3 regions of the Paenibacillus sp. FSL H3-0457 genome follow, and region 3 is predicted to be linked to each of the others. Evidence: riboswitches for the same ligand, from Rfam matches in the RefSeq annotation. Region 3 holds a riboswitch; each other region holds the start of a gene.
What was found. Region 3 has a riboswitch for S-adenosylmethionine ahead of metA (homoserine O-succinyltransferase). Riboswitches for the same ligand answer to the same signal wherever they lie in the genome.
Positions count from the first base shown of each region.

Region 1: linked by a shared signal. The riboswitch ahead of MHH25_RS25205 (methionine ABC transporter ATP-binding protein) and the one ahead of metA (homoserine O-succinyltransferase) in region 3 are both predicted to bind S-adenosylmethionine.
Region 2: linked by a shared signal. The riboswitch ahead of mmuP (S-methylmethionine permease) and the one ahead of metA (homoserine O-succinyltransferase) in region 3 are both predicted to bind S-adenosylmethionine.

Region 1 covers NZ_CP150283.1:5,679,130-5,683,369, forward strand. Annotated here, with positions in the region: gene MHH25_RS25195 (MetQ/NlpA family ABC transporter substrate-binding protein) at 1-128, opposite strand, end outside; gene MHH25_RS25200 (methionine ABC transporter permease) at 203-862, opposite strand; gene MHH25_RS25205 (methionine ABC transporter ATP-binding protein) at 863-1,897, opposite strand; SAM riboswitch class I at 2,024-2,165, opposite strand; gene MHH25_RS25210 (Cthe_2314 family HEPN domain-containing protein) at 2,295-3,011, opposite strand; gene MHH25_RS25215 (heme A synthase) at 3,175-4,113, opposite strand.
Region 2 covers NZ_CP150283.1:6,060,597-6,064,836, forward strand. Annotated here, with positions in the region: gene mmuM (homocysteine S-methyltransferase) at 1-759, opposite strand, end outside; gene mmuP (S-methylmethionine permease) at 737-2,149, opposite strand; SAM riboswitch class I at 2,242-2,343, opposite strand; gene MHH25_RS26855 (Ger(x)C family spore germination protein) at 2,414-3,616, opposite strand; gene MHH25_RS26860 (spore germination protein) at 3,613-4,240, opposite strand, start outside.
Region 3 covers NZ_CP150283.1:2,041,080-2,045,319, forward strand. Annotated here, with positions in the region: gene corA (magnesium/cobalt transporter CorA) at 30-965, opposite strand; SAM riboswitch class I at 1,417-1,540, shown strand; gene metA (homoserine O-succinyltransferase) at 1,777-2,694, shown strand; gene MHH25_RS09275 (PLP-dependent transferase) at 2,719-3,906, shown strand; gene MHH25_RS09280 (aminotransferase class I/II-fold pyridoxal phosphate-dependent enzyme) at 3,903-4,240, shown strand, end outside.

The DNA of each region.
Region 1 (4,240 bases), 3.4 Mb from region 3:
TTCAATTCAACTGTACGAGGTGCACCTGCTGAATTGTCTGCGCCGCTATCGGCGTCCTTGTTGTTTCCGCAAGCTGCGAGAACCGCAATCAACATAAGACTAAGTAGAGCAAAAGACCATTTTTTCATGTGTAAAACCCCTTCTCTAATCATTTTGTCATGTGGCATCTGCATTAATGCATATCCATCATGTTATCTATGTGTTATTTCCTGGTGAAAAATGTAACCAAGCGATCTCCAGCCATCTGGAGAATTTGCACTAGAATGATCATCGACACTACGGATATGATCATAATTTCATTTTGATAACGGAAGTATCCATAGTTGATTGCCAGTGTTCCCAGACCTCCACCGCCAACCATGCCCGCCATCGCCGTATAGGAGACGAGCGTAACAATGGTGATCGTTATACCAGCAAGCAGTCCAGGCAGTGCCTCAGGCAGTAACACCCGTCTTACAATCTGTCCGGTCGATGCACCCATCGACTGTGCCGCTTCAATGACACCACGATCAACTTCTCGCAACGTCGTCTCCACCAAACGAGCAAAATAAGGAGCTGCTGAAATCACCAAAGGAGGTATAACGCCGAGCACCCCCGTAGCTGTTCCGACGAGTATACGAGTGAATGGAATAAGAGCAACAATCAATATGATAAATGGGACTGAGCGCAAAATATTCACAATCAGGGATAGTATAGTGTACACTGCCCGTGACTTAATCGAAGCAGATCGGGCTGTCATGAACAGCAGTACTCCGAGCGGTAAACCTAAGATAACGGTAAACAAGCCTGATACACCCAAAATTTGCAGTGTCTCTATGGAAGCTTTACCAACCTCTTCCCAACGTACGGTTGAAAAATCCATCTAACGAAGCACCTCCACATCAAGTCCCTCAGCGGTTAATTCTGATATCGTCCGATCAATCGCATTTGAATCACCCTCGAACCGAACGGTCAGCTGCCCATAAGGAACCTGTTTGATCGTAGAGATTGTACCTTGCAGGATGGCAAAATCCACGCCTGTTTTACGTACCGTTCTAGACAAAATCGCTTCATACGTTTTGTTACCCAGAAAGGATATCTTCACAAGTTTGGAAGCAGCACCTGCCTGCAATTCAACGCCTGCATTTGCCAGAGCGGTCTCTTCCAGAGCAAGTCCAGCTTCATGGTCACGCATCATGAAGTCCCGCGTAATCGCATGCTGCGGCTTCAGGAACACGTCTGTAACAGGTCCTTGTTCCACAATGCCACCTTGATGAATGACAGCCACCTTGTCACAGATGTTCTGAATGACATGCATCTCATGTGTGATCAGCACAATCGTAAGGTTGTACTTTTCATTAATGTCGAGTAATAACTTAAGGATTGAATTTGTCGTCTGCGGATCAAGTGCCGAAGTAGCCTCATCACAGAGAAGAACATTTGGGTCACTTGCAAGTGCTCTCGCAATCCCTACACGTTGTTTTTGGCCACCCGATAATTGAGCCGGATATTTGCTGCTATGGTGCTCCAGACCAACCAGTGCGAGCATTTCCTTCACTTTGCGATCAATGGCTTCCTTGGGTGTATTCACAAGTTTTAGTGGAAAAGCTACATTGTCATATACCGTTGCCGAGGATAACAGATTAAAGTGTTGAAAAATCATTCCGATCTTGCGTCTCTGTTGCTGCAATTCGGTTTTGCTCAGTTCAGTCAGGTTAATTCCGTCAACCCATACCTCACCCTCCGTAGGCCGTTCCAGCAAATTAATACAGCGAATCAATGTGCTTTTGCCCGCTCCGGAATGGCCAATCACTCCGTAGATTTCGCCCTTTTGGATGCTCAAATTCAACTCGGATAACGCTGTTGTAGATTTTGTTCCTTTGCCGTACGTTTTCGTTAAACCTTTTAATTCAATCAATCGCACTTGCCCCTTTCCAACCACCTACATGTATCTTTACCCGATCTAAAGGAAAACTCCCCCTAAAGTACAAAAAAAGAGCCCTTTGCAGATACAAAGAGGGCTCTTCACGTGAAAGAATATACCTTCTCATCTGCCAAAATCGTGTCTTGCACCATTTTGTAGGAATTAGCACCTAACATCTATAACGAATGATACATGTATCATGTCATTACAAATCGGTTGCCGGGCTTCATCGGGCCTGTCCCTCCGCCGCTCTCGATAAGAAATATGTTGTTGTAGGATTTTATAAGTTCATGTAGTTTATGCTTTATAATGTGAACGTAACTTCCGAAATATCAGTTATATCCATGTAACATTCGATTGAAACTCAGTATATTCCAAGTATTCCGATTTGTCAAAGGGAATTATTTCTTTTCCATATTTTATTGATATAACTATAAGAGGCTGTTAATGTTTCACAGACCATATCCACGCCCTGACGCATTTCCTGCACATGCTGATTCAGATCCTCCAATTTCACTTTACCTTGCAAGGTCTGGTGTAACTGCCACAGGTCATCGTGCATTTCTGAGTTCATGTAGTGAATTTCCATATTACGTCGCTTGCGCAGCTTGCTCATCGGTTCACGATAAGAGTCCTTGATCTGTATTAATTGCAATGCAAGATCATGATGCTCCCTTGCATAGTCGAACTGCCTTAACACAGTAAAATAAGAAAAATGCGCTTTGGTATTGGAAGTATTCAGCTGGAATATTTCATTTAATACTGTGCCGACTTTATCCAGAATGGCAAAGCAGCGGATAAAGCCATCTTTGTAGAAATACACATAACGTGCATACTCGGCTTTTTCAGTCGGCGTCATATCATCCGTTGAACCTGCAACGACCTTTTTACGAAAATGAGCAGCAGCGAAACAGCTTTGCTCCAGTTCATCCAGTGAGGAGATGAGTCCCTGAGTCCACACATACAGTTTCCGATAGTCATGCGTGGGATCATGGTCCACATGCATTTGTCGTTGAAATAGCTCAAGCGTATGCGCCATTGCGTCCATCGCTGCTTTCAATTTACCTTCGTTTATACGTGGCTTTTCCCCCAACAACGTTCGCAGCATATCTAACCTCCTCTTTTCCAAATCAACAAGAATTCATCACCGTAAACGAAGCATCATTCATTCCGTGTAATTGCTGCTTGCCATAGGTTGCCCTGATCCCTCTGACATCAAACAAAGTCCACCTGTCCAATGATGTACATCACTGGATGGTGGACTTTCATATTTAAAAACGATTAGCCGGGAGATGTAGCTTGTACACCAGGAAACTCATATACGTTAAGACTCCGAACAATATGGCGATATCCAGCATATGAGCAAGAGCTACGAACATGTATACTTCCGGACGGTTCATTGTCACCATCATGAAAATACCAATGACTACTTGCATCAGAATAAGAACAACGGATACCACACCCAGAGTACGCATTTCCTTGTTGTCCGGATGATTACGGTAAGCGAAGTGACCCAGGATCGCGATAACAATCACGAGCGACGCAGCTGCTGCACGGTGAGCAAAAGCAACCGCTACCCCACCCGAAAGCTCAGGAATAATCTGACCGTTACAAAGCGGAAATCCAGAACATCCGCCGGCAGAATCCGTGTGACTCACAAATGCACCTGTGTATACCACGAGATATGTGTAAATGGTGGAGAACCAGACCAGATTCCTGAATTTTTTGCTAACCCGAGGGTATTTATTCAGGCGCTCCAATCCGCCATCTTTTGCCTCCTGCCTTATGCCCAGCGCCATCATTAGAGAACTGGCAAAAGCAATCAGTGCAAAACCAAAATGCAGTGCCATGACTGCTGAAGATTGGGAGAAGACAACGGCAAAAGCCCCCATGATTCCCTGGACGATAACAAATACCAGAGTTAAGAAAGAAAACAATTGCAGGTCACGGCGTGACTTGCCAAACCGCAGAAAAGCAACAAACGAGGCAATGGACAACAGTCCAGCCAGTGCACTTACAGCGCGATGGGAATATTCAATGAGTGAAGCCACAGTATGTGCGGGAACGAGTTTTCCGTTACATAAAGGCCATTCTGTTCCGCAGCCAAGGCCCGATTCCGTTTTGGTTACGATGCCTCCACCAAAAGTGGCCAGAAACATGACAAGACAGGTTAATACGGTTAACCATTTAAACAAAGTTAAGTGTTTCAATTTTTTCTCACCCGCTGTTGGTTTAAGATGGCGAAGAATTATTCTCCGCTTGTTTCGGTACTTTGACACTTATTTCACAACTAAATTCATTATACCGGATAAAATGTTCATTGACGTCGCGCTTTGT
Region 2 (4,240 bases), 3.0 Mb from region 3:
AAGTGGCGTACCCTCGCTGATGCTTGTCCCGTCTTTTAAAGAAAAGGATAGCCAAGCATACGCATGAGGAAACTCCTTCAGTAAATCAACCAGCACTTGTGCTTCCTGCAAGGAAGGAATCGTCTCAAACGCAAGAATATCAGCACCTGCTTCAATTAGCGCCGCCATACGCGGACGGTGAAATGCGACAAGCGTCTCATCCGACACGGCGTAATGTCCCACATACTCTGATCCATCCGCCAGATAGGCGCCGTACGGCCCAACGGACCCGGCAATAATTGGACGTGGACGAAGACAATCTCCTTCGTGATCTACTGTACGTTCTGTTATTTGCTCCTCATTCTCCACCGTCTCGGCACGTACCGAAGGAGCTTCTACAAGCTGACCTGTTGAGCTTTCTCTCCCTACTAAATCACTCTGCACTTCCGCCCATACGGCATCTCTCGCCTGAGCAGCCAACTCCACCGTCTTGCGGATCAGCTCAAGTGCTGCCTGTTCATCGATTCCTCTCTTGCGGAAGCCATCCACCGTCGCCTGATAACTGGATGTAATCGCACAGTCGGCTCCTGCTCGAAAATAATCTGCATGGACCTGAACAATAACATCCGGATTCTCAAGCAACACACGAGCAGACCATAGTGGATCATCGAGATCACATCCATGCTGTTCGAGTTCCGTAGCCAACGCTCCATCCAGAATCATGACTGGATGTTCACGCAGGATCTGTTCTATGGGGTTAGTCTGTTGTGCTTGCGTCATGTACTTTTCCTCTTTTCTTATTCACACGTTCTGTCAGATAATAAGCAGCGTAACATAATGCGATAAACGGAACCCCACAATACAGAGCAATTCGCTGTGTCGGGTCAAAGGCAATACCTATGCATGAAGCCAGACATAATATAAATGAAACAATTGGTACCACCGGATACAGTGGTGTGCGGTAGACCAGATCTTTGACCGCATGTCCTTCCCGGATATATTGTCTGCGGAACATGTATTGGGAAGCGCTGATGCTCATCCATACCGCAACGACAGCCAGACCTGAAATGGAAACCAGCGTAATATACACCGTACCTGGCGCAATAATACTGGACAGCAATGCCAGCGCACCACCCACCATACTAATCAGAAGTGCATTCAGCGGTACTCCGCTTTTGGTCAATTTGGCAAACCACGGAGAGATCGTTCTTTTGTCAGCCAGAGACCAGAGCATCCGTGAAGAAGCATATAGGCCTGAATTGGCAGCAGAGAGAATCGCCGTCAGAATAACAAAGTTCATAATGTCTGCTGCATAGGGTACACCCACCCGCTCCATTACCGCTACAAACGGACTTTCCAGTACACTGGCATCCGACATGGGCAGCAAGGCCGACAAGATAATAATCGTTCCGATGAAGAAAATAACCAAACGCCACAGCGTTGTATGAATAGCCTTTGGTATCGTCTTTTCCGGGTTCTCCGTCTCCCCGGCGGCAATGCCGATTAACTCGGTGCCTGAGAAGGCAAAGTTTACAGCAAGCATGGTCATCAATATCGCTGTAGCTCCATGAGGGAACCACCCGGATGCGGTAATATTCGATAGAAATGGAGCCGGTTCAGAATCCGCCATGGGAATAATACCAAACATGGCTGCGCCACCGATAATAATGAAAATTACGATAGTCACTACTTTTACAGATGAGAACCAGAACTCGGATTCCGCAAATAATTTCACCGTTAAAGCGTTGAATAGAAAGATCATCAGTGCAAAAACCGCGCTCCATATCCATACGTTCACCGATGGGAACCAGCGCTGCATCAGCAATCCGGCGGCTGTGAATTCGGAGCCAAGCGCAACAGTCCAGGTTAACCAGTATAACCAAGCCACCGTGTAGCCTGTTGCCGGTCCAATATACTTGGCTGCATAACTATGAAATGCTCCCGTCTCTGGCATATGAACAGACAGTTCACCAAGACAGAGCATCACCAGATATACAACGATGGCTCCGATCAGGTAGGACAGAATGGTTCCCAGTGGTCCCGCCTGCTGAATGGTGTAACCTGAGCTGAGGAATAATCCCGTTCCAATGACTCCTCCGAGAGAGAGCATGACCACATGCCGTGCCTGCATTTTCCGCTGAAAATGCCCTTTGTCGTTGTTGTTCTCCATACCTGCTGCTCCCCTACTTCTTCATCCAGAAAAAACAAAAAAGACCCACTCTGCCTAAAGAGTGCGCCGTTACTGACAAATAAAAACAAACGCTCCTATCTATCAGGCTTTCACCCGCTGGAATTAGCACAGTATCCTTCAGATCTGTTGCTGAGGTTTCTAAGGGCCAGTCCCTCCACCTCTCTGGATAAGAAAATGATTTTTTACTAATATAGCGATCTATCATGAATGTGTCAACATTTAAATATTAAATGGCACACCTCGCTATTCGGTGGAAGACCCCGGATTCGTGATGGTGGTCTTTACCTCATACGTGATCGGCACGGTGCTAAAAATTTTATCCCAATCGTCTTTGACTTTTTTCCATGTTTTAGGTTCTTTGATACGCAAGCTATCCCGAAAATCCGCAACATCTACTTTATAGGTATGCTGCAGTTTGTATAACAACTGTCGAATCTGTTGTTCGGCAAGTTCAGCAAATTCTTTTTCCAATTCCCTGAGATACGCACCTTTTTCCTCTTCCTCGGGAGCACGCCAATCCTCCATCAACCAGCCTTCGGATTCAGTCTTCACATGGAATGAAATATCATCGCCAACCACTTTTGGAATTATTGTTGTTTTTTTCTTCTTCATTTCATATACAACAGTGAACCCCGCTTTATTGTATGTCTTCAAGATACCTCCTTTTTCTTTAGGTCTGATCCACGATAGCCCTTCTAGATCCGTTTGGCTGAGTTCCCCGATGAATTTGGTCGTTTTCCCATCAAATATACTGGCACCGGAGAATTTGTCCTCTCCATTGGAGTTCAGTACATTCTGGAGCAAAAAGCTGGAACCGGATTGCATTTGTGCATCTAATTTGGAGAGTAGAACGGGGTCCAGGATTTTATTGGACAAGTACGAATTACTGGTAATGCCTGTAAGATAAAAGGCTGGAATCCGGGAAGGATCATCTGAAGTCAGTACATCAACAGCGCGATGATGGCTAATCAGCACCAGACAGTTAGGACGAATATCGTTATCCCGAAGTACAAAATCCAGTAGCTGATCCAGACCATACTTTTTGGCAATATCCTTGGACACAACGATAACCTTCAGATGATGTCCGATGAGCGGATGATCTCGCCTCAGTGCAAACTGACGAAAGATTTGCAGCAAGGAATCTCCAGTAAGCTGTTCATTGGAATAGGACGTTTTACCAGAAGCAGGCGAACCGGATTGTTGGCTCTTTTGGCTGCTAGAATTACCGGGAGCAATCTGTACCGTGGCCGTCAAATTGTTCTGCTTGGAATACGCTCCTCCCTGAGTAGCGATGTCTTTCTCAAATTCTGTCTCTTTACCGATATCGATCCCAAGACCAACGTAGACACTTAGATCCTCTATCTCCCGACTGCTCCAACATCCGGATATCGTTAAGAGAATGCATAATACAGTGGCTAAGCGTAACAACATACGAAATGTAATCATGCATGCTTGCCTCCTTTTTTGCGAATCAGACTTAACAACAGTAGTACCAGAGGTAAAATGCCAAACAAAAATACGGACACATTGCCCAGCATATCTCCTAGTGCAAAAGTATCATCCACTGTTTTGGGTATCATTGCTGTCAGATAAATGAACGGAAGCAGGCCGTACATGATGCCTTTGATTTTTTTGGAACGAAACAAATCACGAATACCCACTGAAGCGCAGTAATGTGTAATTGCTGTAGTTGAAAAGATTTGCATAATCCAGATGACCAGCAATAAGGATTCAAAACGCTCGAATATCAGACCCTGAATTTCGAAGCTTCTTACCAAATCCAGCGTTGGCCAGGTTCGAGTTTTGATGCCATCGAGCGATAAACTGCCTATAACCATCACCACCGTGATCAAGTAGATAATAGTGGATATGAGTATCCCCCAGGTCATCGCTTTATTGCTCTTCTTCGGATTTTTCATATAGGCAGTCATGATTAACATCACCTCATAGCCTGTATAAGATAATAGTGAAGGCTTCAACCCTTGGAAAACCGGCATGACCCCATCACCGAGTACGGGTCTCAGATTGCCAATTTCGAATAGCTGATTACTAAGCAAAATTTCAATCACA
Region 3 (4,240 bases):
GCGCTTCGTCTTTGTTATTTCATACGAGTTCATACCCAGTCTTTCTTGCGGAAAATGAAGAACATGCTCAGGCCCAGTGTAACCATCAGGCCAATCACAACAAAATAGCTGTATTTCCAGTTAAGCTCTGGCATATTCGTAAAGTTCATGCCGTATATACCGGTAATGACCGTCAGCGGCATGAAGACCGTGGTAATGGCGGTAAATACACGCATGATCTCATTCGCCCGGTTCGCAATACTGGATTGGTAGGCTTCTCGTAAGTTGCCCATCAGGTCGCGATAAGTCTCAAAGGTTTCAGATATTTTTACAGCATTCTCATAGATGTCACTGAAATACTTTTGCAGTTGATCATCGATGAGACGCAGATCTTTTTTGTTCAGGGTGTTAATGACCTCTTTCTGAGGTCCAAGCACTTTTTTCAGCCACAGAATCTCACTGCGTAGCCCGATAATTTCATTCAGATGTGACTTTTTGGTGTGCATCAGAATGTCTTCCTCAAGCTTCTCGATCCGTGCTTCAATTCGGTCACCTACGGTGAAATAATTATCAACAATCAAGTCAACCAGCAAATATAGCAGACGATCCGGTGTACTGATTTCCTGTTCCCACAGGATGGGTTTCAGTGTGCGCAATTCGCTGATCTTGTGCTTTGTAACACTAATAATGAAATGTCTGCCAAGGAATAAGTTAACCGCACGTAGAAATATCTCTTCATCATCAAAACGGATGCTATTAATAACAATAAAATAATGGTTCTCATAAATTTCAATCTTCGGACGTTGTTCTTCGTCACTAAGACAGTCTTCCACAGCCAGATCATGCATCAAGAACAGCGGCTGAAGTAACGCCAAATCGTCTACGTCTGCATCAATCCAGTAAAATCCTTCCGCTGGTGGAGTCAGCGCCTGCTGAATGTCGTCCACCGGAATAAATACACCGTTGTTTACCAACCGGATTTTCATCGTTAATCTACTCCTTCTGCACCCGCCAACTTGGCGGATATTATCATTATGGGCGCAAAAAGAACAAATCAGCCGGTCGGCAGCGGAGCCTGGAGATCAGGGCTGCGTTCACTATATAATCAAACGGAAGTCACTTCCCGCTGCCGGCATGCTGATGTCAATTCTCTATGCAGTTTGTCGGAATTCGGCTGCCAGTCAGGCCTCGGGTCGCCATCCATTTAATATGTCACCTCTCACATAAGGGTTTATAACACCTTGTTTAGTATACCGCTGGTACAAGGTGCTTTCAAGCGCAAAAATGTGTCTATTTCGCGCCCTGAGGCAGTGTATGACAACGGATGATGAACGGTTCCGGTCTGGGAAGCAGACATTGAACTGCAACTTGACGTGAGGGCATTAATGTAATAAAGTAGACGGTGAACCATATTAAATTACAATCTAATACAGCGAAATCTTATCAAGAGTAGGTGGAGGGACTGGCCCGATGAAACCCGGCAACCGGCGGTATACCGCACGGTGCTAATTCTTGCAGCGACTAAGTGTCAAGTGGCACTGTTGTAACTGAGAGATGAGAGAGGCGCATATCTTTTTTACATATGACCTTTCTCGAAATCCGAGGAAGGTCTTTGTCATATGCCCCGACTTCTCAGCAGTGATTTTCGCTAAGGAACTTGAGGTTGTTTGTAACGTTGGATGAAAGAGCAATTCAATGTTTTTACAAGCTCAAGGCAGTCTATAACTGTATTGATGTGAAGACATCAAGCCAGGGGTGGCTGCATCTATTTATGCACAAGGAGGAGTTAGACTTACTATGCCAATCAAAATACCCGATACTCTACCTGCAAAAGAAGTACTTGAGGGAGAGAATATCTTCGTCATGGATGAAACTTCTGCATATCAGCAGGATATTCGTCCACTCCGTATCGCTATATTAAACCTGATGCCCACAAAGGAAACGACCGAAACACAATTGCTTCGTCTGGTGGGAAACACGCCTATTCAGGTGGATGTCGTTCTCGTACATCCCAAATCCCATACGTCGAAGAATACGTCTCAGGAGTATTTGGATCTGTTCTATAAAACCTTCGATGAGATTGAGCACCGTCGTTTCGATGGAATGATCATTACGGGTGCCCCGGTGGAACAGATGGATTTCGAAGACGTGAACTATTGGAATGAAATCCAGGAGATCTTCGAATGGACCAAAACCAATGTGACTTCAACCCTCCACATATGTTGGGCTTCTCAGGCAGGTTTATACCATCATTTTGATGTACCCAAGGTTGCACTTGATGAAAAGTGTTTTGGCGTTTTCCCACATACCATCAATAAACCACATGTTCCGTTGTTGCGTGGATTCGATGAAGTATTCAACGTTCCACATTCCCGCCATACGGAAGTGAGACGCGAAGATATTGAAAAGAATGAGAATTTAGAGATTTTGGCTGAATCCGAGGAAGCGGGGATCTTCCTGGTTGCTACCAGAGACGGCAAACAGATTTTTGCCACAGGACATGCCGAGTATGACCCGTTCTCATTAAAGTGGGAGTATGACCGGGATGCAGCTAAAGGTTTGGATATCGCATTGCCTAGACATTATTATCCGAATGACGACCCTTCCCGTGTGCCACCAGCTACTTGGCGCGCTCATGCCAACTTATTATTCTCTAACTGGCTCAATTACTATGTGTATCAAGAAACACCTTACGATATTGGCCCGCAAATCTAATCGAGATTACAGGAGGATGCAGCAATGGAAGACAACAACAAGTTGAAAATCGAAAGCCGCTTAGCACAAATTGGGTCCATTAATGAACCGGTAACAGGCGCCATTAACTTTCCGATCTATCAATCCACTGCGTTTCGCCACCCGAAGCTTGGACAAAGCACGGGGTTTGATTATATTCGTACGACTAATCCAACCCGTAAAGTGTTGGAAGAAGCTGCCGCAGCGCTGGAGTCCGGTGATGCAGGGTTTGCCTGTAGCTCGGGAATGGCCGCGCTGCAAACGATCTTCGCCATGTTTGGTCAAGGGGATCATCTGATTGTATCGCTGGATCTGTATGGTGGAACCTATCGTCTGCTGGAACGCATCTTGTCCCGTTTCGGCGTAACTGCAAGTTATGTGGACACAAATGACCTGGCAGCACTGGAGAAGGTTCGTCAACCGAATACAAAAGCTGTATTTATTGAGACACCAACCAACCCACTGATGATGATCACCGATGTGGAAGCCGTTGCTTCCTGGGCGAAAAGTTACAACCTGTTGACCATTGTTGACAACACGTTGTTGACTCCATTTTTCCAACGTCCGATTGAACTGGGTGCCGATATCATCATTCATAGCGCTACCAAATATCTGGGCGGACATAATGATGTGCTCGCCGGACTAATTATTACCAAAGGTGAGGCGTTATCTGCTGAGATGGCGTTCCTGCATAATTCCATTGGAGCGGTATTATCTCCAAGTGACTCCTACCAGTTGATGAAAGGTATGAAAACGCTGGCTCTTCGCATGGAGCGTCATGAGCACAATGCACTTACTATTGCCAAATACTTGCTTGAGCACCCAGCGGTGGTTGAAGTGTATCATCCAGGTCTATCCGATCATCCAGGGTATGAGATACAGAACAAACAATCCACGGGTAATACAGGTATCTTCTCTTTCAAAGTGAAGGATGCACGTTATGTTGAACCGTTGCTACGTCATATCCAACTCATTGCTTTTGCCGAAAGTCTCGGCGGAGTTGAATCACTCATGACTTATCCGGCAGTACAGACTCATGCGGATATTCCGCTTGAAATTCGTGAAGCCGTAGGTGTGGATGACCGTCTGCTCCGGTTCTCCGTAGGCATTGAGCATGCAGATGATCTGATTGCAGATCTCGGCAATGCTCTGACAGCTGCACAACAGGAAGTGGAAGGAGGAGTGCACTCATGAGTGAGTCCAACAACAAGCCCAATTCCGAGTTGAAATTTGATACCAAATTGCTCCATTTTGGCGATGAGATTGACAAAACGACTGGAGCCTCCAGTGTACCGATCTACCAAGCATCAACATTCCATCATTTTGATATCTTCAATCCGCCTCAACATGATTACAGTCGTTCGGGTAATCCGACACGTCAGGCTCTGGAAGATTACATCACATTGCTGGAGGGCGGCGCACGAGGCTTTGCCTATTCTTCGGGGATGGCTGCGATCTCAAGCGTGTTCATGATGTTCTCTGCAGGGGATCATATGATTGTAACGGAAGACGTATATGGAGGTACGTA